Regions from separate parts of the Clostridioides sp. LIBA-2809 genome, predicted to be linked through region 4. Evidence: riboswitches for the same ligand, from Rfam matches in the RefSeq annotation. Region 4 holds a riboswitch; each other region holds the start of a gene.
What was found. Region 4 has a riboswitch for cyclic di-GMP ahead of ACTG44_RS15685 (SrtB-anchored collagen-binding adhesin). Riboswitches for the same ligand answer to the same signal wherever they lie in the genome.

Region 1 (8,021 bases), 1.2 Mb from region 4:
TTTGCTATATAGAACTTCAATTAGAAATAACTAATACAATCAATTCCTATTATAATATTTGGATAAATAGAATACATTTCAGAGCTAAAATATATAATTAAAAATTTATTAATACACTTATTTTAGCTCTGAAAAAATATTCTTTAATAAAAATAGTAGTAGGTTATTAAAAGTTTTTGATAATCTATATAAATTAGTCTATTGAATGTAAATTAAAAGGTTTGATTTAATATTGAAAGGCTAAGTATAGTGTGATACTCTTATAAGAAATCATTTATAAATATAGGAGGCAGGACATGAACACTAAAGAAATGAAGGAATATAGAGAGTTTTACAATAAAAAATTAAATGAAACAGATGAATTTTTTAGAGTATTTGGAAGTCTTGATGATAAGACTTATTCAGAAGGAGCTATAAGCAAAAAAAATAAGGAATTAATGGGATTAGCTATTTCTATTTTAAGTCGATGTGATGAATGTATTTGTTATCATATTGAGGGGTGTATCAACTCTGGGGCAAGTAAGGATGAAATTATAGAAGCAATAAAAATAGGTGTAATTGGTGGTGGGTCTATTACATATCCAAATGCAAGGTTTGCAATAAAGGTTTTAGAAGAGTTTAATATATAATTTTGATAACAATAATTTATTGATAATAGGTTGTTTGAAATTGAATTAAATTTTATTCTTTTATTAATTTTTTATAATTCTCATAAATTTTAATAAAAAACTTTTACAAACAAAGTTTTGTTTACTGTATTTTATTATCAAGTTTCCTACAAATTAAATTGTCTATTTTTATTTATAGAGTAGAATAAACTGTTTTTGTTAAGAATTTTGAAAGTAAAATCAGACTAAAAAAATAAAGGCACTAATTTGTCTAACGTTTATTGGTGAAAAATAAACATATAGAAGTTATAATAAATATATAAAAATATATGAGAGGTGTTATATGTTTGGTAAACCAAAAGAAAGTGTTAGATTTCTAGACTTTAATGATGTAGCAGAAAAGTTTGGAGAAAAAAAAGCTGTTGCAATTTTTGATGCTATAGCTGGAAAAAAATCTAAAGAACATATTATCAAAGATATAGAAAAATTAGTGAAAAATGAAGTTTAGATATTTATAAGGTATATTGAGCTTGAGGGTAGCTCTTTATACCTTCTTTTTTATTGTTTTTGGATAATATTCTAATGTTTAGATTATATATTATAGAGATAATGTAATTTAAGTGATTACATATGCATTGTGTAGAGTATTTAATAAATGTGTTTAAATCTAGACGTGTAAATTTAGTAATATCTTATTAAGAATATAATTGAAAAATTATTAAGACTTTTAATTTAAATCTCTATAACTAAGTTTTTCTAAGTTTTAACAGTTTCGTTTTTTATTTAAATAAAAAAACTTATTGTTATAGATTAATATTTATATAGCAATAAGTCTTTATAGTTTAAAATTATAATCAGTTTTATAGAAATTATGATTTTGTAGAGAATCATATATAAAAATACTTTCTATAGGTAAAAATTAAATACTTACAGTAGATTATTTTTTAGAGTATCTAGATTAAGTTTTGAATCTTCATTATCTTTATTAAAGTATAACGCTTTATTAAAGTATTGTTGAGCTTCATCAAATCTTTTATGAAACATGAGTATAACTCCTTTTAAGTTATACACATTGCTTGCATTTTTTTTATAGTCAGAATCCTTTTTATCTAGGAACTTTAAAGACTTATTAATTGAGTCTAAAGCATCGTATGTGGCATCTGGATAATCAGGAAATCCATCGAAACGCATATAATTACATGCCTGTGCATAATAAAGATTTGAGTCAGTAGAATTAATACTAATAGCTTTTTTTAGTATGACTTCAACTTCTTCAAAGATTTTTAGTCCAAAATCATCAAGTTTAAGTTGAGCAAAATCCATACTATTAATACCAAATTCTTTTTTGAAATCTTCATACAACAAGAGTTTGTATTTGTTATTTTCAACTACAAAGTATCTATTCACCTTTAAAGAATCATCTTTTTTATAAAGGAGATTTTTTATTTCAAAAGTTTCTTCTAATTTAACTACATTTTTATACTTTTTTCCGTCATAGTTATAAGTTTCTATGGTTTTTTCTTTATCTATTTTATAACTAATTATTCTTTTTGTTTTAACTAAAATATTTTGAAATTCTTCAAGATTCTCCTGACTAATTTTTTTCTTGCTATCTTTGCTTAATAAACTATATGCTGCTTCATAGTCACCAGAGTTCATTCTATCAATATATTTTTTTGCTACTTCACTAGCGCTTTCTTTTAGAGAACATCCTGCTACAGATATTACAATTGATAATGTTAAGAGTAAAGTTATGCCTTTAGTAATATTCATAATGTAATCACCTAATAATTAAATTTTATTAATTATATTTTAGCATCAAATATTGAATAAGTCATCAGCTTTAAAGTATATAAAGAAGATAGTTTAATAAAATTAAAAACCTAACTCTGATAACCAACTTATTAGTTTATTTTCTCTCTCTTTTAAATCATTACTATTAAATTTTCCTAATTTAATTTCACCAACAATCATACCATCAGACATAAATAATACTCGTTCTGTCTTTGCTGCTACTTTGACGTCATGAGTTACAAGCATAATAGTTGTTCCTAATTTATTAATAGCTATAAGAATATCCATTACTTCATTTGTTAGCTTGGAGTTAAGTGCACCTGTAGGTTCGTCTCCAAATAAAATTTTCGGGTTGTTAATTAAAGCACGACATATGGAAGCCCTTTGAAGTTGACCTCCCGAAACCTGAGTAATATCCTTATTTTTTATTTCCGAAATATTCATTTTTTCCATAAGTCTTGTCGCTCGTTCATTGATTATTTGACGACTTTCTTCTTTATTTAAGTAAGCTGAGAGAATTATGTTGTCAAATATATTTAAGTTTTTAAGTAAATTACTTTGTTGAAATATAAAGCCCATATTTTTTAATCTAAGTTTTGATAATGCTTCTTCGGACATATTAGAAATCATTTCACCTGAAAAATTGACTATACCAGATGTTAATTTATCCATTCCGCTTATGTTATGCAGTAATGTTGATTTACCAGACCCAGAAGCACCCATAATAGATATAAATTCTCCATATTGAATTGATAAATCTATTCCTTTTAAAACTTGCTGTGTATTTCCTTTAGCAATAGTATACTCTTTAATAATTTTTTTAGCTTCTACAATATTATTCATAACATACCCCTTACTCTATAATAGACATAATTTTTATTTTATTGATTGCTCTATTAATTACTATAATTGTAATTAATACTGTGAGAATTAAAGCTGATGGACAAAGTATATATACAATTAATGGATTTACTATAAATTGAAGGTTTGAGATACCAGAAAGTAGTAAACCAGATATTTTTTGTCCAAGTGTATTTGCCATAATAATTCCTAAAATAACTCCGATTATAAGTACTAATAAAGCTCTGGTAATATATTGAATACGTATATCTCTAGTAGAAAATCCTAAACTAAGCATAGTTGCTGTTTGTGGTGTATCTTTGGTAATGAGCATCTTAAAAAACATTGCTGTAATTAGTGAAGAAATTACAATAGATACGACAACAGCTAATTTTATAACAAGTCTTAACTGGTTGATAATAGAGCTTAATGTCTGACTTATATAATTATTTATATCTGTAACTTTAGCAGGGTAATAACTAATACTGTATTGTTCTAATTTATCTGCTACATTGACTCCAGGTTTTAAATTTAAATTTAGGACATGCCATAGAACATTATCTTTTTTAGATGGTAGCATAGCTTTTGCAGTCTTACCACCATATGTAATGTCTTGATATATGCCACTAACAGTAAGAGTTAACTCTTTACCTTTTGAGAAAATGGATAAATTATCTCCAATACTTTTTTCTAGTTCATTTGCATTTATAACAGATAGTGCAATTTCATTTTCTTTTGTTGGTGCAGAACCTTTTACATATGTAAGTGGGAAAGTTTTAAAGTTTCCATTTTCTATTTTCATATTTTCTACTTTGCCATTTTTATTTTTTATTTTATATGAACTTGTTGTAAAGGATTCATATTTTTCAACATCATTGTCATCGTTAATTTTTTGTAATATAGAATTAAAAAGATGTTGGGTTTGATTTGTCTGTGATAAATCAATACGAATATCACTCTTACCTGCGCCCATATAAGTGATAAATTCAGGTGATTGAATAGTATTTAGAAAATTAAGTGGTACAATCATAAGGAAAATACAAATCATGTAGACAAAACAAAGCAATCCATAGACAGTAAATTTTCTTGCTACTTCATTTAACCCTAGAAATATATTGGCATTTGTCATTTTGGTTTTGTATAGCTGTAAGCTATATCCATGTATTACAGAGTTTGTAGAATGATTATTTCTTAATGCATTAACTGCTGATATTTTTTTGAATCTTTTAAGTATAAGTTTACAAAAGAATACAATAGCTACAAATACAAGAACTGAACTTATAAATGGAATAAGAATACTAAAGATATCTTTATCTACTGTTCCCATATAAATATAAATATTTTTTGTAAAAAAAACTCCTATGAATAACGACAATATATAGCCAAGAAAACTTGCAAAAGATGAAATTAATACGTATTTTATCAAATATAGTTTTTGGATGTTACTATTTTGAATACCAATGGCTTTCATAACACCAATTTCTCTGTAGTCTTCTTCAATCGTTGTAATTAAAGTAAATCGTAAGCATAAAATAGAAATTGTAATAAGAAGAATGCTAATTAAGATGACAATAGCAATTACAATTCCGTCAGACAAAGCATTTAGTAGTTTATAAGTGGAATAAGTTATTGATGTACCTGTTTGTGGGAGCTTAGTTGATTGATATAGTGTTTCAAACTCACTAATTTTATTTATATCATTTAAGAGAAATTCAATTAGATATTCGCTTTCCCCCATAGTAGCTTTTAAAGTATCCCAATCATTATCACTGATTAAAAAACGCTTTGAAGTAACAAGAGAAGGGTTCATCTGTGCATCACGTATAAAATCTTTTATTGTAAATTCCATAAAGAAACTACCATTAATAATTTTTATTGTATCTCCAATTTTTAAATTGCATTGTTTCATATAGTATACAGGAACTCCTATTTCCCCATCTTTTATTTGCATTATTTGATTGTCCATATCTAATAGAAAGTCAAATTTATCATTTTGTTTTGTAAAGCTATTTTCTAGCACACTATTAGCCTGATTTTCTCCTTTATTTCCTAAAAAAATATTAGCTCCATTTATATTTAAAAGTTCAGTAGTTTGTTGCTTTTTTACATATGGAGTTTTAGCTGAAAACTTGTCAATTTCTTCTTGATTTAATTTCCCAGAATACATTTGAACATAATGAGGCGCATGGGATTTTTGAAACAAAGAAGTCATGGAATCAGTTAGTTCTATAATGATGCTCGTTGCACTAGATACCAGCATTGATGCAAGCAAAATAAAAATAAATAGAGCAATTGTTATCACTTTGTTTCGAGTTAAATCTTTTAATAATATTCTCTTAAGCATAAATAATCCTCATTTCTTAAAAATTTTGTATTGAATATTTTAGATTTATTTTATATTAGTCATAGATATATAAAAATTTAAACTGACCGTCGGTCTATAATGATAATATAATAATATTACTATTTTGTCAAGTTATTAAAAAAGTAAAATATAAACTTCTTATGATAAAGTGTTTATACAAAATATATCCTAAAGAAATTAGTAAGAATTTTAAAAAAGAATATAATTAATATATTTTATTTTTAGTTTTTTACTAATCAATAATTTTTAATATTAATTAAGTATATAAAAAATTATTGATTATTTTTATGTGTTAATATTTATTAAAAAAGATTTGTTAAAAGTAATAGTATCATAGATAAATTACTATTTTTTAGATGAATTATGAAGAACAATAATTAAATTAATAAATATAAAGGTATTTTTTGCTTATTATTAATTAAAAATTTAATTTATATTTAATTAATATAAAATTTGAGGTAATATTATTTTTAAATTGTTCAAATTATGTTATTATTCAGATATAGGCAATATTAGATAAATCTAATGACGCAAAGCTATAGGGACTAAAATCTTTATGTAATAAAGGTCATGTCAGCCAGTTGCCAAAAAGATAATGATTCTTTTTGTTAAAAGTATTTGTTGAAAGTATATATTTTTAATAACTTAATATTTGGCAAGAGGAGGGCTTAAGATGATATCTGAATTAATGTTAAAAAATTTTGGCGAATCTAGCATCAATTTTAAGACTAAAATTAAATTAAATTTAAGAGAAAGACCAGACATAAATAGTATGAAGTTGAAAAGTATACCAGAAGGTAAAATTGTCAAGCTAAAATGTGTTGATGGAATATGGGCAGAAGTTGAAAGTAATTATGACAAAGGATGGTTACTTTATAAATATTTAGAAAAATTAAGCAATGTTAAAAACAATAGTAACAACATGGTAAAAGATAGAAAAAAGAATTATGTAGGAAATATAAGAACAAATGGTCTAAGTTTAGAACTTAGAAATGATAGAACATTAGACTCTAGAATTATAACTACAATTCCTGATGGTTTTAAAGTTGAAGTATGTTATAGTGTTGGGAAATGGGCAAGAGTGAATATTGATAAAAGTGGAAAAAGATATTGTGGATATGTATATAACCAGTATATAGAAGAATGTTTAAGTTTATCATAATTGGATACTAGTAAGCTTTAAATACACTAATAAATCTCAGAAAAAGAATCCTAATCATAGGATTCTTTTTCTTTTGTAAAAATCATTATTATAATACTAAACAGAATAAATTAATTAAGCTATCTTAATTATAAATGGAAAATTTAGTTGAAAGTAGATTTAATTTGTATTTTGTGTACTAAGTATCATAATTTACTATTAATTTAAAGAATTTTAACAAAAGAGAAACTTTATAGAATAAAAATAATATTAAAGATAAGAAAACATATAAGAAATTTGAAAAATTTTGTAATTTTTACTTTAATATATATTATAATAAACTAGATATAAGTTTTTATGAGGGGGAAAATATGAAAAAAAAGAAAAAGTTGATTGGAGTAATTATATCTTTTTTACTTATAATCAGCATTATAAATCCATTACAAGTTGAGGCAGACGTTATTACTGATTCTAGTGTATACATTTTTTCAACACAAGAGAATTATCAATCTAATAATACTAGGTTTAAAACTATTAAATCTAAAAGTAGACACAAACGTAGCAAATCTAGTAAAAGTAGAGTGAAATTAAAAAAAAGAACTACAAGAACTAAAACTTATGGACATGGAATTCTAAATAGACACAAAAGTCGAGGTATAAGAAGATATAATATTTTATCAAAATTGATACTGTCAATAATAGTTATGTTTGTTGTTATAGTTTTAGTTATATTAATATTTATTAAAAGAAAGAAGAAGAAATTTTATTAAATACAACAATGAAAATTATATAGTTGTTTTATGTGATTTTATTATTAATTAGATGGTAATTTAAAGAACAACGTTTTGTTAATTATTGATGTTTATTTAATAGCATGATATAATTTGAACGGAATAATATGCTGTTTAAAAGGAGATACAAAAATGGCACGAAAACGAATATTAAATGGTGGTAAACGAGATGAACTTATTGATAATGCACTTAAGTTGTTTTTAGAGTATGGATATGAGAACACCTCTATAAGAATGATTTTAGATAGTGTTGGTGGAGAAGTTGGCATGTTTTATCACTATTTTAAATCAAAGGATGAAATATTTAATGAAGTAATAAAGTTGTTTTTAGCACAATATGAACAAAGCTTTTCTGATATTTTATATGATGATTGTGTAGCAAATAACCTAAAAATTGATGCAGTATTCGAGTTATTACAAAAAAGTATTTCAAAATATAAAATATTCAAATCAGGTAAATTTCATTGGAGTATGCAAATTGC
Region 2 (8,021 bases), 520 kb from region 4:
CTGATGGTGGTATTGGTGGATTTATCACTGTATCATCTGATGGTGGTATTGGTGGATTTATCACTGTATCATCTGATGGTGGTACTGGTGGATTTATCACTGTGTCATCTGATGGTGGTGATGGCTTAGGTTTATGCCCGTTTGAGTCATTATTATCATTATTTGGTGGTATTGGTGGATTTACATCTGGGTCTCCATCCGTTGGTACACCTATATTGAAATCAACTACTTCACCACTTTTTTGTTCTATTGTATAGCTCAATAAATTTTGCTTACTAGCTGGTAATACAGATGAGTGGTCTTTTTCTCCAAAATCAAAAACTGTCTTAAAATATTGAATGGCTTTTGGGAAAATATAATCATAAGATAATGCAGATACCTTATCTTTTACATTTGGCTTATCTATGCTCTTAAGTTTAAACTTTTGTTGTGTTGAAATCTCTACTTCACCTGTACCTATTACATTTCCGTTTTCATCATAAGCAGTTACTCCATCTGGTAATTTCAACTTAACCACACCACTATAACCTACTAGGGCTATAGATTCTGTTTCATAAGTTCCATCTTGAATTTTATCAAATTTAATATCAGTTAAACCACTACTTAAACTAGGTTTTCCTGTATCATTTGGCTTTAACTCATTACGACCAGCTTCTAATAATGCTTCTAAATAAGCTTTTCTATTTATTTGAGCTTCCTTGTCTTTCAGATATTTAGCTTTTTCTTCTTCAGTATTTGCATTCTCTATCAATCTATCATAAGAATCTATAAGAGTTTGATAAAGCTTAAGTCTCTCTTGTTCATTCATTTGCCCAAGCATAATCCAAATTGCATCTTGAGTTGCAAAATGAATCATACCTTCATATTCTTTTCCACCTAAATTAAATTGTTGCTTATATCCAAATCCATCAAACTCAGAACCTGCATATAGTATAGATTTAATTGCATCTTCATTTTTATTTTCTTGACCATTAAAATCTTCTGCTGGTAAGTATGGACTCTTATTTTTATTACTTGGAGATTTTAAATGATTATTGTAACAAAATGCAGTTTGTTCTCCATCTTCACCTTCTATTACATATTTACCATCCTTATGGCTTGCACCTATAAGACCCTCTATTACATAATCGAAAGTTAAAGTTTTTGTAATATCATCAAATCTTAAATCAAAATAAGGTCTATTTGAACCATCTGTTTCTTTTAATAAACAACTATTCTTTACTTTTGAATTTTTATTATTAGACCAAAAGCTAGTATTTCCATCTCGTGAAGTAAGTACCTCATAAATTTCTGACTGTTCATCTGTTTTTACATCATTTTCGTCTTCCCAGAAATTATATACAATCTTATTTATTTGAGATACAGTAAGATTAAGAATATCTTCAATGTTCTTCTTCAAACTCATTTCTTCCACTTCTAATTTTTCTTCTTCTGATGGTATCATTTCATTTGGTACTTCTTCTAATGATGGTTTATCCCCATCTGGTGTCTCTCCTACTGTTGGTTTTTCTCCATCTGGTGTCTCTCCTACTGTTGGCTTCTCTCCATCTGGTGTTTCTCCTACTGTTGGTTTATCCCCATCTGGTGTCTCTCCTACTGTTGGTTTTTCTCCATCTGGCGTCTCTTCTACTGTTGGTTTCTCTCCATCTGGCGTCTCTCCTACTGTTGGTTTATCCCCATCTGGTGTCTCTTCTACTGTTGGTTTGTCTCCATCTGGCGTCTCTCCTACTGTTGGCTTCTCTCCATCTGGTGTTTCTCCTACTGTTGGTTTCTCTCCATCGAGTATTATATCTTTTCCATCTACTTCGTCAGCATAAGATATTATTGGTGCAAATGCAGTAAATGCTATACTAAAAGCAATTACTAAACTAATTATACTTGATTTTTTAATTTTTATTTTCAAGATTTTCCTCCTATTTATATTTATAGCAGGTTGCACTACTAACTCCATATATCTTTTAAGTGCCCAGGTTTAAGATATACTTCACAGTTTCTATAAATAGGTTTTTAGTAATTTTTAATTCTTATTTTTAAGTATTTTAAGTGCACTTTTTATGAATATCCTAAAATATAATCTTATTATTTAAGATATTCTTGATTAATAAAAGACAAAAATATATTTTCACACTAAAAAAGATACCATAGAGTATCTTGATATAACACAAAAACTTTACCCTGTTGGATGATTGACTTCATTAAATTTTTACTTGTCAATATGGCCACATATTTGAGTCTTTATTTTTGTCTAATATAATTTTAATAGCTATTTCCATCATTATACATTATGCATTACCTTTTGTCTATTTCTTCCATATTATTTATATTATTCCATAATCTTATCGTCATATTGCAACAAAAAACATCCTTAAAGTAATTTTTCAAACTTTTCTAAGGATGTTTTTTTCATATATTTTTATATTATATTATTATTTATATTATATTATTTTATTTTTAATCTTACGTCACCTTTTATTCTTCTTATTAATGGGTGATTAACTGTTCTCATTACATGGTCAGTAATATGATATACACCTAATTTTAATTTTGGTGCAGAACCCATTACTGTGTTACTACAGTCAGTACAGTTTCCTATTAATATAACTTCTGCTCCAGCTTTCTTAAATTCTATACATTTTTGAGCTTGTCCTGGACAGTGTCCTGGATTTTCACATTTTAATGCACCTTTAATTTCTTGAGCTTGTTTACATTTTTGAACTGATACTATATCAGTAACTCCCATTTTAGCTGCTATGTCTCTCATTCTTTCTTCATTAGGTCCACATGCACAGACTAAAAGACCCATTTTTCTCTTTTCATTAACAAATGGCATAGTAACTATTATACCACCACTAGTTTTAGTTATTGGAGTATCTAAAGTAGTAGCTTTACCAGTGAAAGGTCCTCCTAAGATTATCTCTCCGTATTCACCTTTTATTCCACCAGCTCTTTCAATTAATTCTCCAACAGTAGTTCCGATAGGTACATCTTCAAATACTATAGATTCTTTTCCACTGTTTAATTGTCCAACTACAGTTACATTTTTAGATATAACTGGTCTTTTTTGCTCAACAGCTTCTACTATTCTAGTTAATGTCTCTACATTTATTACTACTGCATTAGCTTCTGAAGGTAATTGAGTTGGCTCAAGTAATTTACCTAGAACATCTCTTACTATCGCTCTCTCTTCTCCCATTGGGTACATGTCAACTAGTTCTGCAACTTCTATGTTATCTCCTGGCTTTATTACTTTTTTGAATGCTGCTATTGCTTCTGGATGCTTGCTTTTTATTGCTAGCATACCTTTTCCAGCATTAGTAACTTCCATAGCGTATTTTATACCTTGATAAACTATTTCTGGTCTTTCTTCTATTTCTTTTATGTTGTGAGCTAATAAAGGTTCACATTCAGCTGCATTTGCTAATATTGTTCCACCTTTTAAATCTATGTTTAATTTTATATGAGTAGGGAATCCTGCTCCACCCATTCCTACAACTCCAGCTTCTTTAATTAAGTCAAGTATACTTTCTCCTTTTAATGGTTCAAAAGTATCATCTTGTACTTCATCAGCTTCGATTACTATAGCTTGGTCATTTATTTCACTTATTTTTCCACTAACACTGGCATAAATATTTGCCCCTAATCCAGCTGGTTCTGCGATTAGAGTTCCTTTTTTTACTACATCTCCAACACTTACTACTGGTTTATCTGGACCACCAACGTGTTGTTTTAATAAAATAGAATATAGTTTGTTCAACTAGTACGCCCCCTTAAGTATATTAATTTTTTTATAAGCTGTTCAAATAATGTTAATGTTGTTTTTCTATTACAATGTCTTAACATATTGTTTATTTCTATAGAACATATCGCTTATTAACAAAGCAATTTCTATGCCAACTTTTAAACAAACTTATATCCTTTGAAAATACTGTCTTACAGCATTCATAACTTATTTAAAATATTTAAACTTATTTTAAATAAGTCAATTATTAGACACTTTTTTAATTAATTTAATCTATAATTATTGATATCGCATACATGCATAAAAAGTGTCAAAAAATAGACACCGTCTTTTTATCGACACTTTTCTAACATATATTATATAATTTACCACAACTTTACTTAAAATATACATTTATTACTTATTAATTCCTAGGTTTTTGCACTCCATTAGAGTCAACTATGTAATTATCTTTATATAGTAAGTCTGATACCTTTACTAAATTGTATCCATCTTTTTTAAGTTTACTTATTATAGTGTCCAAGTAGTTATCTACATCATTTATATTAGCATGAAATAAAACTATTGAACCAGGTTGAGATTCTTTTATTACTTTTTCAATTACGTGGTTTGGTCCAAGCTCTTTCCAGTCTATAGAATCCACATCCCACTTAATTACTTTATAACCTAAATCACTACAAATGTCCATAGCTTTGTTGTTTACATCTCCAAAAGGTGGTCTAAACAGATTGGTCTTTTTCCCTGTTATATTAAATATCTTTCCCGATGTCGTTTCTATTTCTTTTGTTATATCTTCTTTTGATATTTCTTTCAAATTAGCATGGGTATTTGAATGGTTTCCAATTTCATGACCTCTTTCATCTATAGCCTTTACAATATCTTCATTATCATCAACCCAACTACCAACTAGAAAAAAAGTAGCTTTTATATTATGTTTATCTAAAGTATTTAGAATTTCATCCATATTATTAGTTCCCCATGCCACGTCAAAACTTAAAGCTATTTTTTTCTCATTTGTATCAACTTTATATATAGGCATTTTTGAGTTGTCAGATTTAGAACATATGTACTTTATTCCACAAACAAAAGCAAATATTAATACTAATAATAATGAAAAAAATAAAACACTATATATCAAAGCTTTAGTTCTTTTAACTTCTCTTTTCATACTATTCCCCCTTTTAGATAATTTCTTCTATATTTAAAATTTATTTTTTTTTAGCTCAAAAAAGTACTGTAATATTTAATTTATAGGACAATAAAGAAAAAAACAAAGTCTATCTTGACCCAGTTAAATGCTCTAAAATACTCATTTATTTAATTTTTTTATATTTTTTACATTTTTACCTTTATTTTTCTGTATATATTGTTTTTATTTTGGAGAAATTAGTATTAACATCACATAAATAAAAGTGTTGTTAGACATCATAAACTAATTATTTGAGGAGGAAATTTACTATGTCAAATTCAAACAGAACAGTAGTGCCAGAAGCAAAAGCTGCTTTAAACCAAATGAAATTAGAAATAGCTAACGAAATAGGTTTATCTAACTATGAGAACATAGACAAAGGTAACTTAACAGCTAGAGAAAATGGATATGTTGGTGGATACATGACTAAGAAATTAGTTGAAATGGCTGAAAGACAAATGGCTGGAAAATAGATAGTAAATTTTGACACCTGGGTATCAACAGGGCTGCTAATTAGCAGCCCTATTTCTCTGTATTTATTTATAAAATTAATTTTATATGATTTGTTAAAGATTAATAATACTATACAAATTGTTCTTTTAATTTTGTATAAATTAGTTTAATATATTATATATAGAAATAGTTTGACGGAGGATGATATTTATGTTTGAAAACTCGTCTGAAGAATTAGCGTATCATAAACTTTTAATTTTATATATCTTAGAAAAAATTAAAATGGATTTAACTAATTCTCAAATAACTCAAGTAGTATTAGAGACTGAAATGATGAATTACTTCTCATTACAACAGCTTTTATCTCAGCTTATGGAATCTAAGTTTTTGACTACATATAAAGACTCTGACAGAGAATATTATGCTCTTACTCAAAGAGGCGTAGAAAGTCTAGAATACTTCTTTAATCGAATACCTACTAGTGTTACAGAAAAAATAGACAAGTATATAGATTCTAATAAAGAAAATTTACTAGCAGATACTCAAGTAAAGTCTAGTTTCGTAAAGCAAAGTGATAATGAATTTATTGTAAACCTTAGAGTCATAGAAAATCAGTCTAACTTAATAGATTTAAATCTAAATGTTTCATCAGAGAAACAAGCAAAACTTATTTGCAACAACTGGAAAAATAATGCATCTTATATGTATGCCGAAGTTATCGACTTACTTATAAGAGACATACATTAAAGCCTACAAACAAATTATAGTTGTAGGCTCTTTTCCTACCTTGATTTCTTTTATTAATTTATTATTTGCGGTTTCGTAAACTTTCACTGAGTTTTCTTGTGTGTCTGATACAAATAATAACTTTTCATCTTTAGATACTTCTAATCCCTGAGGAATTCCATTTATCTCAATATTTCCAATATATCTACTTGTTGTATAATCTAAAATTCTCACATTATTATAACCCAAGTCAGCAACATAAACTTTTTTGCCACTATAATTAAATCTTATTTCCACTGGTAATAAGAATTCATATAATACCTTTTTTATATCCATGCTTACTTCATCAACTATTATGAGCTTTCCATCAAGTGTTGATATATACATTTCTTTCTTTTGCTTATCAAGTTCTATATGCCATGCTCTAAAGTCCATATTAATTTTCTTTTGTATATTTTTATTTATTGTATCTATACATACTATTGAATTTATACACGGTACATATAATTTTTTACTTTCTCTGTCAAAGTCAAATCCATGTGGCATATTATCAACACCAATAATTCCTATTGGATTTAATGTGTCTTTATCCAATACATATATACTATTAGAATCTTCATTTGCTACAAATAATTCATTATCACTAAGTACAACTTGACTAAGACTTCCTCCTATGGAAACAGTATCAATTATTTTATCATTACTTAAATCTAAGACATAGAGTATACCATTACTTGAGCTAGGTATGTATATTAAATTTTTTTCTTTTTCTATGCAAAAATGATGTGGATATATATTATCTTCTAATACTATTTCCTTTTCTAGCTCAAGTGTAGAATAATCAACTATGCTAATGCTCTTTGATAGATAGTTAGAAATATAGATTTTCACATAACCCCTCCTCTCCACAATACATATACTACAATAATATATTATTTCATTAGCTTGTATTATGCTTTATAGTTGCATTATTACGCATATATTTGGTATTATTATTAATGTTAAAAAAATGAAATAATATTTAATGGAGGTCTTTTTAATGAAAGTAACATTTAACCCAAGTGGTGTCTGTTGTAGAGAAATGATTTTTGAAGTTGATGAAAATAATATGATTGTTGATGCTGAGTTCGTAGGAGGATGTAATGGTAATTTATCAGGACTTAGAAGCTTAATAATTGGTCAAAATGCTCTTGAAGTAGCTGATAAATTAAATGGTATTGATTGCGGTGGAAAAGGTACTTCTTGCCCAGACCAGTTATCTAAGGCTATCCGTCAATCTATATAATTACTACTATATAACATCAATAAAATTTATTAAAAACTTACTTTACATAAAAAGAGCTGTCTACCATCTTAGACAACTCTTTTTTATATTTTTATTTATATTCCTGTATTTATTTATAAAATTATAATTTCTTTACTAAAGTTCTCACTGTGCCAATCATGTATAAAGAACCTGCACTTATTATCACATCATCCTTATTTGCTGTTTCTAGTGTGTAATTTACTGCATCTTCTATCTCGTGTTTTGATGTTACATCATCCACATATTTTAATACTTTCTCTTTTAGTATATCTGAATTTATGGCCCTTGGATTGTTAGGTGTTGTTGTTATTACCTTATTAAAACGTGGCAATAATATATTTAAAACACTATCAATATCTTTATCTTCTAGCATACCTATCAATAGAGTTAAACTTCTCTCTTTAAAATTTTTATCAAGTGCTTTTGCCAAAGATTTTGCTCCATCTTCATTATGTGCACCATCTATTATAAAAATTGGATTTTCTTTTATTTTTTCTATTCTTCCTGGCCACTGAGTAGTTATAAGTCCTTTTCTTATAGATTTTTCACTTATATTTTCTAGTTTATTTATATCTTTTAGATATTTTATTACACTCATCGCCAATATA
Region 3 (8,021 bases), 780 kb from region 4:
ACGAATAAAATTAAATTAGATTGAATGGAGTGTATCAATGAACTTTAAAGCTATAATCCTTGCCGCAGGCAAAGGAACAAGAATGAAGTCTAAATACCCAAAAGTTATTCATAAAGTATGTGGAAAAGAAATGGTTAACCATATTATAGATGTTTCAAAAAAATCAGGTGTAAAAGATACTGTTGTGATTTTGGGGCATGAAGCTGATGTAGTAAAGGAAAAACTAGCAGAAGAAACTATAATAGCTATGCAAACAGAACAGCTTGGAACAGGACATGCTGTAAAGATGGCTAAAGAATATATTAATGATGAAGATATAATAGTTGTACTTTGTGGAGATACTCCACTTATAAAGGAAGAGACACTAAAAAAATTATTTGAATATCATATAGAAAATAAATATCATGCCACAGTTCTTACAACAAGAGTTGGAAATCCAACAGGTTATGGTAGAATAATAAGAGATAAGAAGGGCGACCTTCTTAGAATAGTGGAACAAAAAGATGCAAATTCAGAAGAAAAAATGATAAGTGAGATAAACTCTGGAATTTATTGTTTCAATGGTAAGAGCCTTAGAGAAGCATTGGATTTGTTAAATAATAACAATGCACAAGGCGAATATTATTTAACTGATACTGCTAAAATAATGAGAGATAAAGGTCTTAAAGTTGGTGCATTTGCAGGTTCAACTATTGAAGAGCTTATGGGTGTTAATTCAAGAGTAGAATTATCAAAAGCAGAAGAGATTATGAGAAGAAGAATAAATGAATCTCATATGGTAAATGGAGTGACTATAATAAACACTAACTCTACCTATATAGAATCTGATGTTGAGATAGGTAATGATACTATAATATATCCAGGTGTTATGTTACAAGGAAAAACAAAGATAGGCTCAGATTGTATAATTGGAATGAATTCATCTATAACAAACTCAGAAATAGGTGATGGTACAGAAGTAAAAAATTCAACTATAATTGATAGTAAAGTTGGAGAAAATACTACTATTGGTCCATATGCATATTTAAGACCAAAGAGTAACTTAGGAAACAATGTAAAAATAGGTGATTTTGTTGAAGTAAAAAATGCTATTATAGAAGATGGTTCAAAAGCATCTCATCTTTCTTACATAGGAGACGCACATGTTGGTAAAAATGTAAATATAGGATGTGGAGTAGTCTTTGTAAACTATGATGGTAAAAATAAATTTAAATCAATAGTAAAAGATAATGCATTTATAGGTTCAAATTCCAACCTAGTTGCACCAGTAGTTGTAGAAGAAAAAGGATATATAGCAACTGGCTCAACAATAACACACGATGTTCCAGATGGAGCTTTGGCAATAGCTAGAGAAAGACAAGTTATTAAAGAAGGCTGGGTAGAGAAGAAAAAGCAAAAAGATGAAGAAGGTAAGTAATCATTAGTTTATTATTTTGGCTAATAAATTTAGCTCGAAATTATTATAAATTATATTCATTAGGATTTTAAAATTTTCAGGAGGGTTACATAAATGAATACTAGCGGAAGCGAGATTAAAATTATTGCAGGTAATTCATCGAAAGAGTTAGCACAGAAAATAGCTGACTATATAGGTGTATCAGTGCTAGACTGTGAAGTAGGTACATTCAGTGATGGTGAAATATGTGTAAACATGAACGAGACAGTAAGAGGTTGTGATGTGTTTGTAGTACAATCTACTAATAGCCCAGTAAATGATAACTTAATGGAGTTATTAATCTTAATTGATGCATTAAAGAGAGCATCAGCAGGAAGAATAACAGCTGTTATTCCTTACTATGGATATGCAAGACAAGACAGAAAAGCTAAGGCAAGAGATCCAATCACTGCTAAATTAGTTGCAAACTTAATAACTGCTGCTGGAGCAGATAGAGTATTAACAATGGATTTACATGCAGCTCAAATACAAGGATACTTTGATATACCACTAGACCACTTATTAGGTGGAACAATATTAGCAGATTACTTCAATGAAAAGAAAATAGAAGATTTAGTAGTGGTATCTCCTGATTTAGGAAGTGTTACTAGATCAAGAAAATTTGCTAATTCTTTAAATGGAGAAGTGCCAATAGCTATAATAGATAAGAGAAGACCAAAAGCTAATGTATGTGAAGTTATGAACTTAATAGGTGATGTTAAAGGTAAAAATGTTATACTATTAGATGATATGATAGATACAGCTGGAACAATAGTTAATGCGGCAAATGCACTTAAAGAGTTTGGTGCAAAAGATGTTTATGCTTGTTGTACTCATGGTGTATTATCAGGACCAGCTATTGAGAGAATTTCTAATTCAGAGATAAGTGAGTTAATAGTTCTTGATACTATACAACTTCCTGAAGAAAAAAGAATAGATAAAATAAAGATAAAAACTGTAGCTCCTTTATTTGGAGATGCTATAAGAATGATATTCTCTAACGAATCAGTAAGTAAATTATTCTAATTTATTGGACTTATAAGAGTTGCTTAAAAGGATATAAAACTTTTGAGCAACTCTTTTTTGATACTTAAATTTATAGAGCTGTCTTTTATTTATTATAAGAGTATATGCGATTTTAGAAAAAGATTATGTTTTAGAATTTATAATAGATACGTAAAAAGAAATATGAAAAAGTGCATAAATAATGAATATTATGAATATAAAAAATATTTGGAAAAAGTATTGAAAAATTTCAGATTATGTAGTATTATGTAAATATAAACAAAGAAAGAGGTGTTTCCAATGGGAAGGTCAGAAGATGAACCCCTAATACTTAAATGATTCAGCCACAATCTAGAAGGAATATAAAAGTCTATTGAAAGTTTATTTATAAGAATTGAAAATAGTATCTATTCTATATCTTTGATGTTTGTGAGAGGGTTCTGGATTATATAAAGTTACTGTAAAGAAAGTAATTTTGCACAATGAGCATATCTGTAAATGAAGAGTTTCATTTATATAGTGATTGTGGCTGAATCATAATTAAAAGAGATAGAATGTTTATAATAGATGATTTTAATAAAATACTATATTGTAATAGCTTCTAGCTTTCAAATAAATATTAGCAAAGGATGGAAATGACAATGATAAAACTAAATGATAATTTATAAATATCTCCTTACGATATATGATAATTGTAGGGAGATGTTTCTTTTTTTGTATAGTATAATTATTTGTATGAACTGTGTTTCAATATGTAAATTATTGGTATATATAAATAATATAAACTTAGTTGATAAAATTTGGTAACTATTATATAATATAAGTGGATATGTATATATAATTATGCATTACCCTGAATTTAATAAAAATAGAAACGTTGATATATGTTCTGTGATTTGGGCACCTTAGAACATATGGAGTTAGTGGTGCAACCGGCTATGGAATTGTATTTATTTATGGATACTTTTATTTTCATAGCATTTTTTGTTTTAAAATGGTTATATGCTAGAAATAAATCTGGTTAGTACGTGTAAATAATTTTACTTAGATTTTTAACCAGATATATTATAAGTAAGTATTAATTAAAAAATTTGAGGGGGAATAAAAATGAAGTTAAGAAAGAATAAAAAAGGTTTCACTTTAGTGGAATTATTGGTAGTAATTGCAATTATAGGTATATTAGCAGTAGTAGCAGTTCCAGCTTTATTTAGTAATATAAATAAGGCTAAGGTAGCAAGTGTTGAGTCTGATTATAGTTCAGTTAAGAGTGCAGCATTATCTTATTATGCAGATACTAACACATTACCTACAGATATAAAAACACACTTAAAATCATACTTGGAATCTGATATAGAAAATTCTGATATTGGTGGAACTTATGGTTTAGTTAAAGTTAGTGATAGTAAAAAATTAGCATTATTGATAGATGGCGTAACAATAACAAAAGAACAAGCAGATAAACTAGTATCTGACATAGGAAAAGATAAGGTTTATACAAATGTAGATGTAGCTAAAGAGCATGAGTTAGATGATGCTTTTAATGGTAAAATATATATAATTCTTATAGATAATTTAGAAACTAGTGCTGAGTAGTATCTTCAATATTTAATTATATGTAAACTTAATGATAAATATAATAAAAAAGACAGGAAGAAAATCTTCCTGTCTTTTATACTATTTTATTTAATGTCCAATCACAAATGATGATATAATTGAGATAGTAAAGGAGTGAAATCTGTGGCTAAAAAAGTTAGAATAGGAGACAAACTGGTTGAAAAAGGATACATAACAGAAGACCAGCTTAAATGGGCATTATCAGAGCAAAAAAACAGTGGAAAAAGACTAGGAGAATTTCTAGTACAAGAAGGTCTTATAGATAGTAACTTATTAATAAGTGTATTAAAAGAACTTTTGGATATAGAAAGTGTATTTTTAGAAGGAACAGAAATAGACACATTAGCTACAAAAATGGTTCCAGAAAATATATGCAAAAGATATGCTGTATTTCCATTCAAAATAGATGGAAACAAGATATGTCTAGCCATGTCAGACCCACAAGATAGAGAAGCAGTTCAAGATGTAAGACGTATGTCAGGTAAAGATGTAGAGATATTTATATCGAGTGCAGAAGATATAAACAAAGCAATAGGTCATGCTTATGCACATTCAGAAATAAATAAAGCTATGACTGAGTACAACAAGAATAGAACTGGTGGAGTAAGAGAAACAGTAATACTTGAAGAAGATGTAAATGCAGCTCCAATAGTAAGATTAGTAAACAACATACTAGAAAATGCTGTTAGAATGGAAGCAAGTGATATACATATAGAACAAAGCGAAAATTACATGCGTGTTAGATTTAGGATAGATGGAATGTTAAGGGAATATATGAGGATGAACTCAGCACCATACAAAGCAGTAGTAAGTCGTATCAAGATAATGTCAGATATAAATATATCTGAAAAGAGAATACCGCAAGATGGCAGAATCTATTTAAAAGTAGATAACAAACCTATAGATTTTAGGGTTTCTACAATGCCAACTAATAGGGATGAAAAGATAGCCATGAGGGTTCTTGATAAGAGTAATTTTATGGTTAGTAAAGAAGTACTAGGAATAGATGAACATGGCTCTAAGATATATGACGAGTTGATAAACACTCCTTATGGACTTATATTGGTAGTTGGCCCTACTGGAAGTGGAAAGACAACTACACTATATTCAATGTTAAATCAATTAAATACAGAAAATAGAAACCTCTTAACAATAGAAGACCCTATAGAGTATGAATTACCTGGTGTAAATCAATCTCAGATAAATGAAAAAGCAGGTCTTACCTTTGCCAGTGGGCTTAGAGCTTTTATGCGTCAAGACCCAGATATAATAATGGTTGGGGAGATAAGAGATACTGAAACTGCAGAAATAGCAATTAGAGCTTCTCTTACAGGACATTTAGTTTTAAGTACATTACATGCAAATACAGCAGTTGGAGCAATTTCACGTCTTTTAGATATGGATGTAGAAAGTTTTCTGATAACTTCATCCGTTTTAGGGGTAATATCTCAAAGACTTACAAGAAAAATATGTGAGCATTGTAGGGTTTCATATGAAGCAGACATTGGAGAAAAAAAGGCTCTTGGTATTGATGTAAATGAATCAGTAACTATTTATAAAGGAGAAGGATGTGAAAGATGCAATAATACAGGATATAAGGGGCGTCTAGGTATATTTGAGATGCTTGAAATTACACCAGAAATAAAAGAGTTAATAGATTCATCTGCCAATCAAAGAGAAATTTTAAAGGTGGCTAGAAAACAAGGCATGATTAGTCTGAAAGAGGATATAGTTAAAAAGGTTTTAAATGGAAAGACAACAGTAGAAGAAATGATTAGAATAATTTTGATGACTGATTAAAGGATGATATTATGAAAAGTTTTAAGTATACAGTAATAAAAGAGGATGGAAAAAAACAAACTGATGTAATTGAAGCCAATGATTTTAATGAAGCTAGAAGTCTCCTTAGAAAAAGAAATCTTAGAGTTCTTGAAATTAAAGAAAGTAAAAGTAAAAACATAAGTGTCTTTAGTAGAAAGAGAAAAAAAGACTTAGGAGCTGACCAGATAAGCCACTTTTGTAGACAGTTTGCTATTATAGTATCTTCTGGTATAAATAGTATCTCAGGTCTAGAAACATTAGCTAGAAGGTCAACTAATGTTACCTTGAGAGAAGAGATTAATCGTATAGTAGCAGAAATAAAAATAGGTTCTACTATTGCAGATTCAATGCTTTCACCAAAATCAAAGTTTCCAAAATTACTTGGAGCTATGATAGCTACAGGTGAGGCTACAGGTAAATTAGATGAAGTACTAAAAAGTATGGCTTCATTTTATGATAGTGAACACAGGGTTAAGCAAAAGCTTAGAAATGCGGCAACATATCCATTAATAGTTTTGATTTCTTCCTTTGTAATGATTTTTATATTTACAGCATTTATGGTGCCTAAGATGGTGAATTCAATTACAACAGTAGGAGCATCTCTGCCACTTATAACAAGAATTGTTATGGGGTTTGGTGTGTTTATGAAGAATTTTTGGATAATAGTACTTCTAGCTATTATATTGTCTATTTACCAATTTAAGAAGTATCTAAAAACACCCATTGGTAGAGCACATAAAGATAGAGTCATAAATAAGATTCCTATTTTAGGAAAAGGAATAAACTGTATGGTGGCTACACGGTTTTCAAGAGCATTGTATCTATTTGTATCAACAGGATACCCTTTAGTTCAGGGGCTTGATTATATTATAGATAGTGTAAATAATACCATGGCAGAAAAGATTTTGGCATCAGCCAAAGATGGAATAACAAGAGGTGAGGGCTTAGCAGAGAACTTAGAAAGATATACATATTTTGATTCTGTACTAGTACAGATGATAGCTATAGGGGAGCAGACAGGGGAGTTAGAGAATATAAGTAGACAGATGGCCGAATTCTATGAGTATGAATCCGAAATTTATTTAAATAGGATGGCATCAATGATAGAACCTGTTTTAATAATTGCAGTTGGTATTATAGTTGCGGTACTGGTTGTATCAATATTTATGCCAATGCTTAGTATATATGATGCTATGTAGGAGGGAAAGGACAAATGAACAAGGTTTATGTATCATATTATGGCGATTCTATTTCCATAGTTGAGGGCAGATATAAACATGATAAAGATAAGTTTTATATAAAAAATTTTAATGCGTTTTCAATAGAGGATATTGCACAAGATTTTTCTAAGGAAAAGTATGCTCTATTGAGATACGCATTAGAAAATGTGAAGTTAAAATCAAGACACGTAGTTTTTTGTTTAAATACAAGAGATGTAATTCTAAAACCCCAAAAACTCCCTAAGATGGATAAAAAGGATTTAGATGGATTTATGAAGCTAGAAATGGATGAGATGATGGCTTTGGAATCAGATGAATATGTGTTTTCATATGAAGTATCTAGTGAAACATCAGATAGCTCAACTGGTGAGGAGTCAAGTTTGAATCTTATCATTGGAGCTATAAAAAAGGAAGAAATAAACGCAATTGTAGAGATAATGCATGAGTTCGATTTAATATTAGATAGAATAGATACGTTATCAACAGCTTATTTAAGAATCCTTAAAAATTTAGATTACAGTGACATAATGGTAACTAATATAAGTGACAATAGTACAATTATAAATATATATAAGAAAGATACTTTATTTATTAGTGATAACATACCTATAAGAATAACTGCAAAAGACATGGAAATGCAGTTATTAAATGTAGTAGAAGAATCAAAAGGTCTTATGAATTACTATTCATCAAGAAACTTTGGTAAAGTTACAGACACTATATTAATCTTAGGAAAAAGATATTCCAATAAATTGATTTACGAGGCTTTTAGTTCTGCATTTTCAAATTATGTTTCTCAAGGTCTTACTGAAATAATGGATATATCTGATATGATAACTGGAGATATAGACGAAGACGATATAAACTCAATCGTAGAGATTCTAGGAAGTATGATAGAACCTAAAGGTAAAAAAGATTTTGAAAAT
Region 4 (8,021 bases):
TTTATCCAAAAGATTTACTTGACCTGAATCATAAACACCATAAGTTGACATATTTATTTTGTATTTAACAATCTGATTATCATTGCTATTTAAGACTTTTTTATCAACTTCTTTTTTTGCACTTATTAATCCAGAATTCTTCTTAAAACTTATCTCATCACTTTTATCAACTTTACTGTTATTTGCATCAAGAACAGCTCTATTTGTATAACTATCTTCAATACTAATAACCTTTAATGTATAAGCTATATAAAATTTTGATTCTACTTCTTCTTTACTAAGATTAATTGTAAATCCAGTTATAACTTTATCTACTTGACCACTTTCATTTCTTTTTTCTTCTAGTTTATACGAAATGTTGTTGGCAATTTTTTCTTTACTCCAAGGAGTCCAACTTCCATTCATTGGAATTTCTACAACTCTAAAATCATGTCCAGCTTCTCCTGCTGTAGTTAATCTCATACCTTCTGGTATGTTATCTGTTATAACAACATTACTTATTGGTGACTTATCATCATTTACTGAAATCTGATAGTTTATTACTTGACCAACTTGAGTAATATTTGTTGCTCCTGAATGCCCTTTAGTCAAAAGATAATCGCTACCTCTATCAAATACACTTACAGTAGCATCGTCTTCTTGTACCTTCTTACCATCAGATTCTATCCTAGCTACATTTTTATATTTATTATCATGTTTTGCATTTTCATCACTAATTCTAGCTTTATATTTAACTGTATACGCTTTATCTATATTCCCAAAATTAACTGAGATAGAGTTTGTATTCTGTTCAATGTTAAAATCACTCACTTCTTTCCCATCACTTGCTACTACACTCACAGAATTATTTACCAATGTCAACCCTTCTGGAAGTTCATCATACAAAATAATGTCTTTTAATTCTTCCTGTTTTTCATTTACTTGTATACTATAATTTATATCTTTATTTTTAACTGGCATAAATACAGTAGTTGATTTTCTTCCTTCAACAAGCTTTTTAAGTGTTCCTTTAGCCTCTTCTACATCGTCCTTATCTCCAGGCTTTATTTCTACATCCACATCTCCACTTCCACTTTCTATCTTTCCAGTAGTTTCAATATGAATTTTTGTATTTGTTTCTTCATCAACCTTTTTAACATATGCTTCTAGACCTATTTTCCCTTGCATTATACTTTGACCATTAGGTAGTTCTCTAAATGTAAGTGTGTATTCTCCATTACTTTCTGTTTTATCAAAACATTCACTTGTATAATCTAAATTAACTTTATTAAATACATCTGGCACCTTGAAAGTTATTGAATCACCTGCTTGTATTCCCTTTGATGTTGGAGTATAAGTTAATTTAAATGATATTTTTTTCATTGATTCAGTTTCTATTGTACTATTATTAATTTTTATAATGAATCCATAATCTTCATTCTCTTCATTAAGTTCTTCTTCTAAAGTTTTTAATAGATTTTCATCTTCTAATGGCTTCTCTTCTTTTGGAATCTGCTCTGTATTTTTATTGTCTAATGGCTTCTCCTCTTCTGGAGTCTGCTCTGGCTTTTTATTGTCTGATGGTTTTTCTCCTTCTGGAGTTTGTTCCGGCTTTTTATTGTCTGATGGCTTCTCCTCTTCTGGAGTCTGCTCTGGTTTTTTATTATCTGATGGTTTTTCTACTTCTGGAGTCTGTTCCGGCTTTTTATTGTCTGATGGCTTCTCCTCTTCTGGAGTCTGCTCTGGTTTTTTATTATCTGATGGCTTCTCTCCTTCTGGAGTCTGCTCTGGCTTTTTATTATCTGATGGCTTCTCTTCCCCACTTGATGAACTAGTTGAGCTATTTTGACTCTGACTGTTATCTCCTAATTCCGAAGCATAAGATACAGTTGGATATATTGTAGATACTACCATACTTAAAATCATAATTAAGCTTATTAATAATGCCCTTTTATTACCCTTCTTCATATAGATTTCTCCCCTCTATACTGTCTATAGTTTATAAATTTCCATTGATATCCCATTTAAATTAATTTTTATCAAAAAATTATACAAAAAAAGCTATGAAAATAAATAAATTTATATTCATAGCCGGTTGCACCACTGACTCAGTATGTCCATAAGGCGCCCAATAATAAGACATACATCAACATCTCTATAATATTTTATAAAAAACAATTAAAATTGTTATATTCATACTAAATACAATTATATATTTATATTATATAATGACTATATCTTATTGTCTATATATTTTACATTTTTTTCCTTATAACAATTTTAGGTAATCATTAAATAAAATCCTTATCCACAACAATTACACAATTATATTCAGGATTCATCTCCTTAACTAATCTCGTTATATCTTCTTTTAAATCTTCTTCTGACATATTTTTAGAGAACTCAGAAGGATTAACTACTATATCAAACACTAAATTTTTCTTATTTCCTTTTCCAACTATTCTAAAATCATGCATAGATTTTACGAGACTATTTTTCTTAAGTATTTTTTCAAGTTCTTCCTTTGCTGACATAACTTCTTCATCTTCAAGACATATAGGGTCCATGTGAATTACCAAATATATATCCAATTTTTCAGATATTTCTCTCTCAGCAGTATCTATGATTTCATGAATTTCCATTATATCTATATTTGATGGAATTTCTGCATGTATAGATGCAATACATCGTCCAACTCCATAGTTATGGATTATTAAATCATGTGTCCCTATAATATGTTTATAAGATAGTAATAATTCTATAATGGATTTTACCATTTCTTCATCTGGGGCTTCTCCTAGAAGAGGATTTATAGTATCTTTTACAAGTGAAAATCCAGCATAAAGTATTACTAGTGATACTGCAATACCAACATAGCCATCTATAGGAAAACTAGTAAACCTAGCTATAACAAATGATATTACTACACAACTCGATGTGAATACGTCTCCTAAAGCATCAAGTGAAACTGCTTTTAATGCTGAAGAATTAATTTTATTTCCCATAAATTTATTAAATTTACTTAACCAAACTTTAATCATTATAGAAGCAATTAAAAGTACAAGAGGTATTACTTCAAATTTTATAGGTACTGGATTTACTATCCTTTCTACAGATGACTTTATAAATTGAAGTCCTACCAACATCACCATAAATGCTACTATTAATGCGGATAAATATTCTATTCTTCCATGTCCAAAAGGATGCTCTTTATCAGCTGGCTTACTTGCTAATTTGAATCCTATCATAGTTATTGCTGAAGATGCCATATCAGAAAGATTGTTAAATGCATCAGCCATTATGGCTATACTTGCTGTGAGCATACCTATAGACACCTTTACTACAAATAAAAGTAAATTAGATAATATACCTACTACACCAGCTACATAACCATACTTATTTCTAACATCTCTATTTTGAACATTTTCACTATCTTTGATAAATGTTTTGACTAGGATTTTTGAAAACATAAAACTTACCCTCCTTGTCTTCTATTTTATTAACAAATTTTAGAATTTATATCTTTATTTATGATAACATAATTTGTATATAAAATTCTTAAAAGTTACTCTATCTTAATAAGATATTATTAGCCTTATTTTCATACAGCCATTATAAAAGCAACATATTTTCAGTTTAAATTCTTGAAGTCTAACAAAATTAGCCCTAGATATTTTATAATTTTACCTAGGACTTATATTACTATTTTATACCAACTATTTTATTTAACATAATTGAACCTGTATCTGGATTTTCAAATTCAAATTTAATGCCTTTTACATTAGATAAATCTATGTTTTTAAACTTTTCAATAGGTATTATTGTATCACTTACTGGAGTATATCTTGACCAAAACTCCATAAATTTTCCTTCTACATATTCATCTCTCACAGCTTTACCCTCAAAATATTTTATAGCAGACACTTTATCATTATCCATTATTACACTACTTTCTTTTCCTTTAGAATCAATTAAGCTAAGTTTAACTGAAACCTTCTTATCTTTACTATTTAACTCACTAGGAGAATTCAACGCCCATCTAAATTTTAGTGCAGAGTAATCTTTTAAATTTTTATTACTTAAAGGTAACTCTATTTTTGCTTCTTTAGATTTCCAATCAACTTGCAATAAATCAACATCTTCACTTGAGCTTATATTACTAAAAAGTTTTGCAGTATCTTTATCTAATCTCTCTGATTCAACTACCTCTTTTGTATCAACATCACTTGAATCTATATCTTTAAATGATTTTTGATTGAATAAATCTAAAGAACCATTATATTTAACTTTGTTTAATGTCTGATACCCATACATTTTATATGGCAATCCCTTTTTACTAAAAATAGGTGATTCGCTATCATCAAAGTCAAAAATAGATTTCATATAGTCAACTGCATAATTAGAAAAGAAATCTCTATGTTCTTCTTTACATAATTTTTCAGGATAAGTCCCATCCGTATCTCGTGGTGCAGAAAATTCCTTTTCTCCCAAAACTGAGTTATATGCATTATGATTTCCACCTACTAAATAAGTTAGTCCCAATGGGCTTTTTCTATTTTTATCTAAGGATATAGCATGAAAAATATCATCTCCACTGTGAATAACATCTCCATCGTACTCTGATACTATTATTGTTGTTGGTATATCTGGAAACTTTTCTATCGGACTATTATAGGCTGGTGTAAGTGATATAATTCCTTTTATTCCCTTAAACTCTTTTTGTATTTGGTCTTGTGCTATTTTGAATACACCAGAACCAGCTACAGAATGACCTATAAGACCAATATTATTTAAATCAACTTTATCTTTAAGATATACTCCAAATCCGTTTTTATTTCCCTCATTTGCATCTTGAAATGCTTTTATATAAGCCTGAGTTAAATATGTGATTCTCTCGTTTTCTACAGGTTCTCCATACTTAAAAGTATAGTTTACTGAAGTATCAATAGATACTCCTATAATACCATTTTTCGCTAAATCTTCAGTAAGATATTTAAATCCATCTTCAAAATCATTTTCTCCATCTCCATGTTGCCCATGAAAGATTAATACTACAGGTGCTTTTTCTTTTATCTCTTTAGGAGCTGATATTATACCTTCTATCTTAAAAGGTATTGTCTTTCCTCTTATAACTATTTCTGATGTTCCTAAACTAAATTTATTAGATTCAATCTTATTATCATTATTTTTTGTTGAATTTATTTCGTATGATATTTTTTCATTTGAAGTTTCATTAGAATTAGCTTTATTTGTACAACCTACAAACAGAGCACTTATTACTGATATAGATAAAATCATACTAATCCATTTTTTAAATTTCATAAATTTATTCCTTTCTATATATCCATTTTGATATGATTTATTGGATTTCTAGTAAATTTTCTTTATAACTTAATATCTATTTATTAATCTTTCTATCTATTCGGATAATCTATTTGAATTCTATTAAAGTAACCTTATACTATTAGTTCCTTTTCTTCATAGATTTATTGTCATGCTATTATTTTTCCCAAGTATTATTTATAATATTATTTTTTATTTCTGATATCTTTTAATTTAAAGCTCTAAAATTTTACTTTTATATAATATTTTTACATATAAAATAGTTTTTTCATTGATTTTTTTTGTATTTATTTATACTTTATATAATCTATAAACTTCTTCACTGCAAGTGATGTGCTCTTTTTGTCCCTTAATACCATACCAATATTTCTATAAGCTGGTACTTCCAACTCCTTTGCCACAATACGATAAGGAATACGTTGTAAAATAAGCTGAGGTAATATGCTAATACCCAAGCCACTTTCCACCATAGACATAATTGCATAATCATCCCATGTTGTAAAATGAACTTTAGGAGAAATATTGTGGCGTTCAAATATCTCAGAAATCTCTGTTTTTGCACCTTTTTCTAATAACATAAAAGGATAATTACAAAGTTCATCAATTGGAAAGTATTCACACTCTACAAGAGGATGGTTTTCAGGTAAAATCACAAGTAATTTATCCTGCTCTAAAAAAATAGTTTCAAACTCTGGAAGCGTAGGCAGTCTTAAAAAACCACAATCAACTCTACCATCTAGAATCCAATTTTCTATTTCTGTATAATCACCAAGTAATAATTCATAGTCAATATTAGGATAGTCCTTTTGAAACTCTCTAATAATATTTGGAAGCCAATGAGTTGCCACACTTGAAAAGGTTCCTATTCGTATAATCCCTGATTTCAATCCATTCAATTCCTCTATTTGCATTTGTAATTTATAATATTCATTACATACACCTTTAGCAAAAGGTAATAATTTCATACCATCAGAAGTTAATTTTACCCCAGAACGTCTACGTTCTAATAGTGATACCCCCCATTCTTTTTCTAAATCATTAATCATACGGCTAATGCCAGATTGCGAATACTTTAACATATCCGCTGCCTTTGTAAAACTTCCAGATTCAACAGCTTTAACAAATGCCATATATTTTTGAATATTCATATCCATACTGTGTACACCTCACATCCATCTGATTTTGTCATATTTTCTATGATAAACATTCGCTTTTATAATTTATAACCTTATGATACACTATGCCCATAGGATTTTAAACGGAAAGGAAGGAAATAAATCATGTTTTTTATAAGTGATATTTATACAGAAGCACCAGTTAAATTTGATACTCCATTACAAAAAGAGGTATACGAAATATTACAAAATTTGAATATTGAATTTGAACGCGTTGAGACAGATGAAGCAATTACAATGGAAGACTGTGTTCAGATTGATAAAAAATTGGATATGAAAATGGTAAAGACTCTATTTCTTTGTAATAGACAAAAAACAGATTTTTATCTATTTATTATGCCAGGGGATAAACCATTTAAATCAACTAATTTTAGCAACGCATTAGGAGTGTCTAGAGTTTCTTTTGCTCCTGCTGAATTCATGGAAACAATGTTAGGAACTAAAGTTGGTGCAGCAACTATTTTCAGTGCTATACTTGACAGTGATAATACTGTACAAATCGTTTTTGACAAAGGCGTTGTCAATGAAGAATGGTATGGATGTAGTGATGGTACTACTACCAGTTATATGAAAATTAAAACAAAACAAATCATTCACGATTTTTTACCTTTCGTAAATCATACACCATCTATAATCGAATTGTAATATAATGAAATATTATAGAAAGAAACTATATAATATTAAAATAACTCCAAAATAATTGTATAAAACATAAAACCGCAAAGTCATAATATATGCTACTTTGCGGTCTTACAAAAAATTAACTTTTAATACTAAGATTCGTAGTTCTGCTATTTTTTAGTGTTCTAAGAATTAATTTAACAAATTCATTTGATAACAGAATAGTTGATGCAAATAGTATTATTTTTATCCACATATTAAAGTCTAAAGAAACAGAGTTAAAGAAACTCTGGAATACTTGTGTAAATATTATCTGGATTACACCTGTAACAACAATTATTTGTAATGCCAGCTTATTTTTAAAGAAATTCGGTATCGTACTATTAAAGCCAAACTCTCTACAATTCAATGCATTAAAAAGGGCACTGAATGCAAATAAAGAAAATATAACAGTACCTTGCTCATCTGGTGTGGCCCCCAATATATTAAAAGCTGATTGTGTAAATACAATTGTAATTATAAGGATAGCATTTATAATAATATTTATAGACATAGACCTAGCTATTATTCCAGAGTGTCTATTTATTGGTTTTCTTTTCAATACATAATCTCTAACAGGTTCTAGTCCTAATGCAAGAGCTGGAGGACCATCCATTATTATGTTTACCCATAATAGTTGTATTGTGGTAAATGGCATATCTTTACCAGTAAGCTGAGATATTATAGCAATTATAAATGCTACTATATTTACAGTAAGCTGGAACTGTATAAATCTTTGGAAGTTTTCATAAATACCTCTTCCCCATTTTATTCCTTCTACTATTGTACTAAAGCTATCATCAGTCAATATTATATCCGCTGCATTTTTAGATACTTCTGTACCTGAGATTCCCATCGCAATAC

Region 1: linked by a shared signal. The riboswitch ahead of ACTG44_RS10405 (SH3 domain-containing protein) and the one ahead of ACTG44_RS15685 (SrtB-anchored collagen-binding adhesin) in region 4 are both predicted to bind cyclic di-GMP.
Region 2: linked by a shared signal. The riboswitch ahead of ACTG44_RS18110 (Cys-Gln thioester bond-forming surface protein) and the one ahead of ACTG44_RS15685 (SrtB-anchored collagen-binding adhesin) in region 4 are both predicted to bind cyclic di-GMP.
Region 3: linked by a shared signal. The riboswitch ahead of ACTG44_RS19315 (type II secretion system protein) and the one ahead of ACTG44_RS15685 (SrtB-anchored collagen-binding adhesin) in region 4 are both predicted to bind cyclic di-GMP.

Annotation. Positions count from the first base shown of each region.
Region 1 is NZ_CP197004.1:2,165,880-2,173,900, reverse strand. It holds gene ACTG44_RS10435 (SdpI family protein) at 1-34, shown strand, start outside; gene ACTG44_RS10430 (carboxymuconolactone decarboxylase family protein) at 297-629, shown strand; gene ACTG44_RS10425 (hypothetical protein) at 952-1,116, shown strand; gene ACTG44_RS10420 (NTF2-like N-terminal transpeptidase domain-containing protein) at 1,536-2,381, opposite strand; gene ACTG44_RS10415 (ABC transporter ATP-binding protein) at 2,484-3,245, opposite strand; gene ACTG44_RS10410 (FtsX-like permease family protein) at 3,256-5,586, opposite strand; cyclic di-GMP riboswitch class I at 6,103-6,196, shown strand; gene ACTG44_RS10405 (SH3 domain-containing protein) at 6,281-6,769, shown strand; gene ACTG44_RS10400 (hypothetical protein) at 7,120-7,518, shown strand; gene ACTG44_RS10395 (TetR/AcrR family transcriptional regulator) at 7,672-8,021, shown strand, end outside.
Region 2 is NZ_CP197004.1:3,836,031-3,844,051, forward strand. It holds gene ACTG44_RS18110 (Cys-Gln thioester bond-forming surface protein) at 1-1,903, opposite strand, end outside; cyclic di-GMP riboswitch class II at 1,919-2,004, opposite strand; gene prdC (proline reductase-associated electron transfer protein PrdC) at 2,441-3,754, opposite strand; gene ACTG44_RS18120 (polysaccharide deacetylase family protein) at 4,143-4,907, opposite strand; gene ACTG44_RS18125 (alpha/beta-type small acid-soluble spore protein) at 5,198-5,401, shown strand; gene ACTG44_RS18130 (DUF4364 family protein) at 5,592-6,128, shown strand; gene ACTG44_RS18135 (YncE family protein) at 6,132-6,998, opposite strand; gene ACTG44_RS18140 (TIGR03905 family TSCPD domain-containing protein) at 7,147-7,392, shown strand; gene ACTG44_RS18145 (bifunctional folylpolyglutamate synthase/dihydrofolate synthase) at 7,514-8,021, opposite strand, start outside.
Region 3 is NZ_CP197004.1:4,098,793-4,106,813, reverse strand. It holds gene glmU (bifunctional UDP-N-acetylglucosamine diphosphorylase/glucosamine-1-phosphate N-acetyltransferase GlmU) at 38-1,417, shown strand; gene ACTG44_RS19320 (ribose-phosphate diphosphokinase) at 1,511-2,461, shown strand; cyclic di-GMP riboswitch class II at 3,302-3,387, shown strand; gene ACTG44_RS19315 (type II secretion system protein) at 3,548-4,033, shown strand; gene ACTG44_RS19310 (GspE/PulE family protein) at 4,178-5,854, shown strand; gene ACTG44_RS19305 (type II secretion system F family protein) at 5,866-7,074, shown strand; gene ACTG44_RS19300 (PilN domain-containing protein) at 7,089-8,021, shown strand, end outside.
Region 4 is NZ_CP197004.1:3,316,996-3,325,016, forward strand. It holds gene ACTG44_RS15685 (SrtB-anchored collagen-binding adhesin) at 1-1,947, opposite strand, end outside; cyclic di-GMP riboswitch class II at 2,060-2,145, opposite strand; gene ACTG44_RS15690 (cation diffusion facilitator family transporter) at 2,271-3,449, opposite strand; gene ACTG44_RS15695 (alpha/beta hydrolase family protein) at 3,682-5,301, opposite strand; gene ACTG44_RS15700 (LysR family transcriptional regulator) at 5,610-6,476, opposite strand; gene ACTG44_RS15705 (prolyl-tRNA synthetase associated domain-containing protein) at 6,603-7,142, shown strand; gene ACTG44_RS15710 (calcium-translocating P-type ATPase, PMCA-type) at 7,258-8,021, opposite strand, start outside.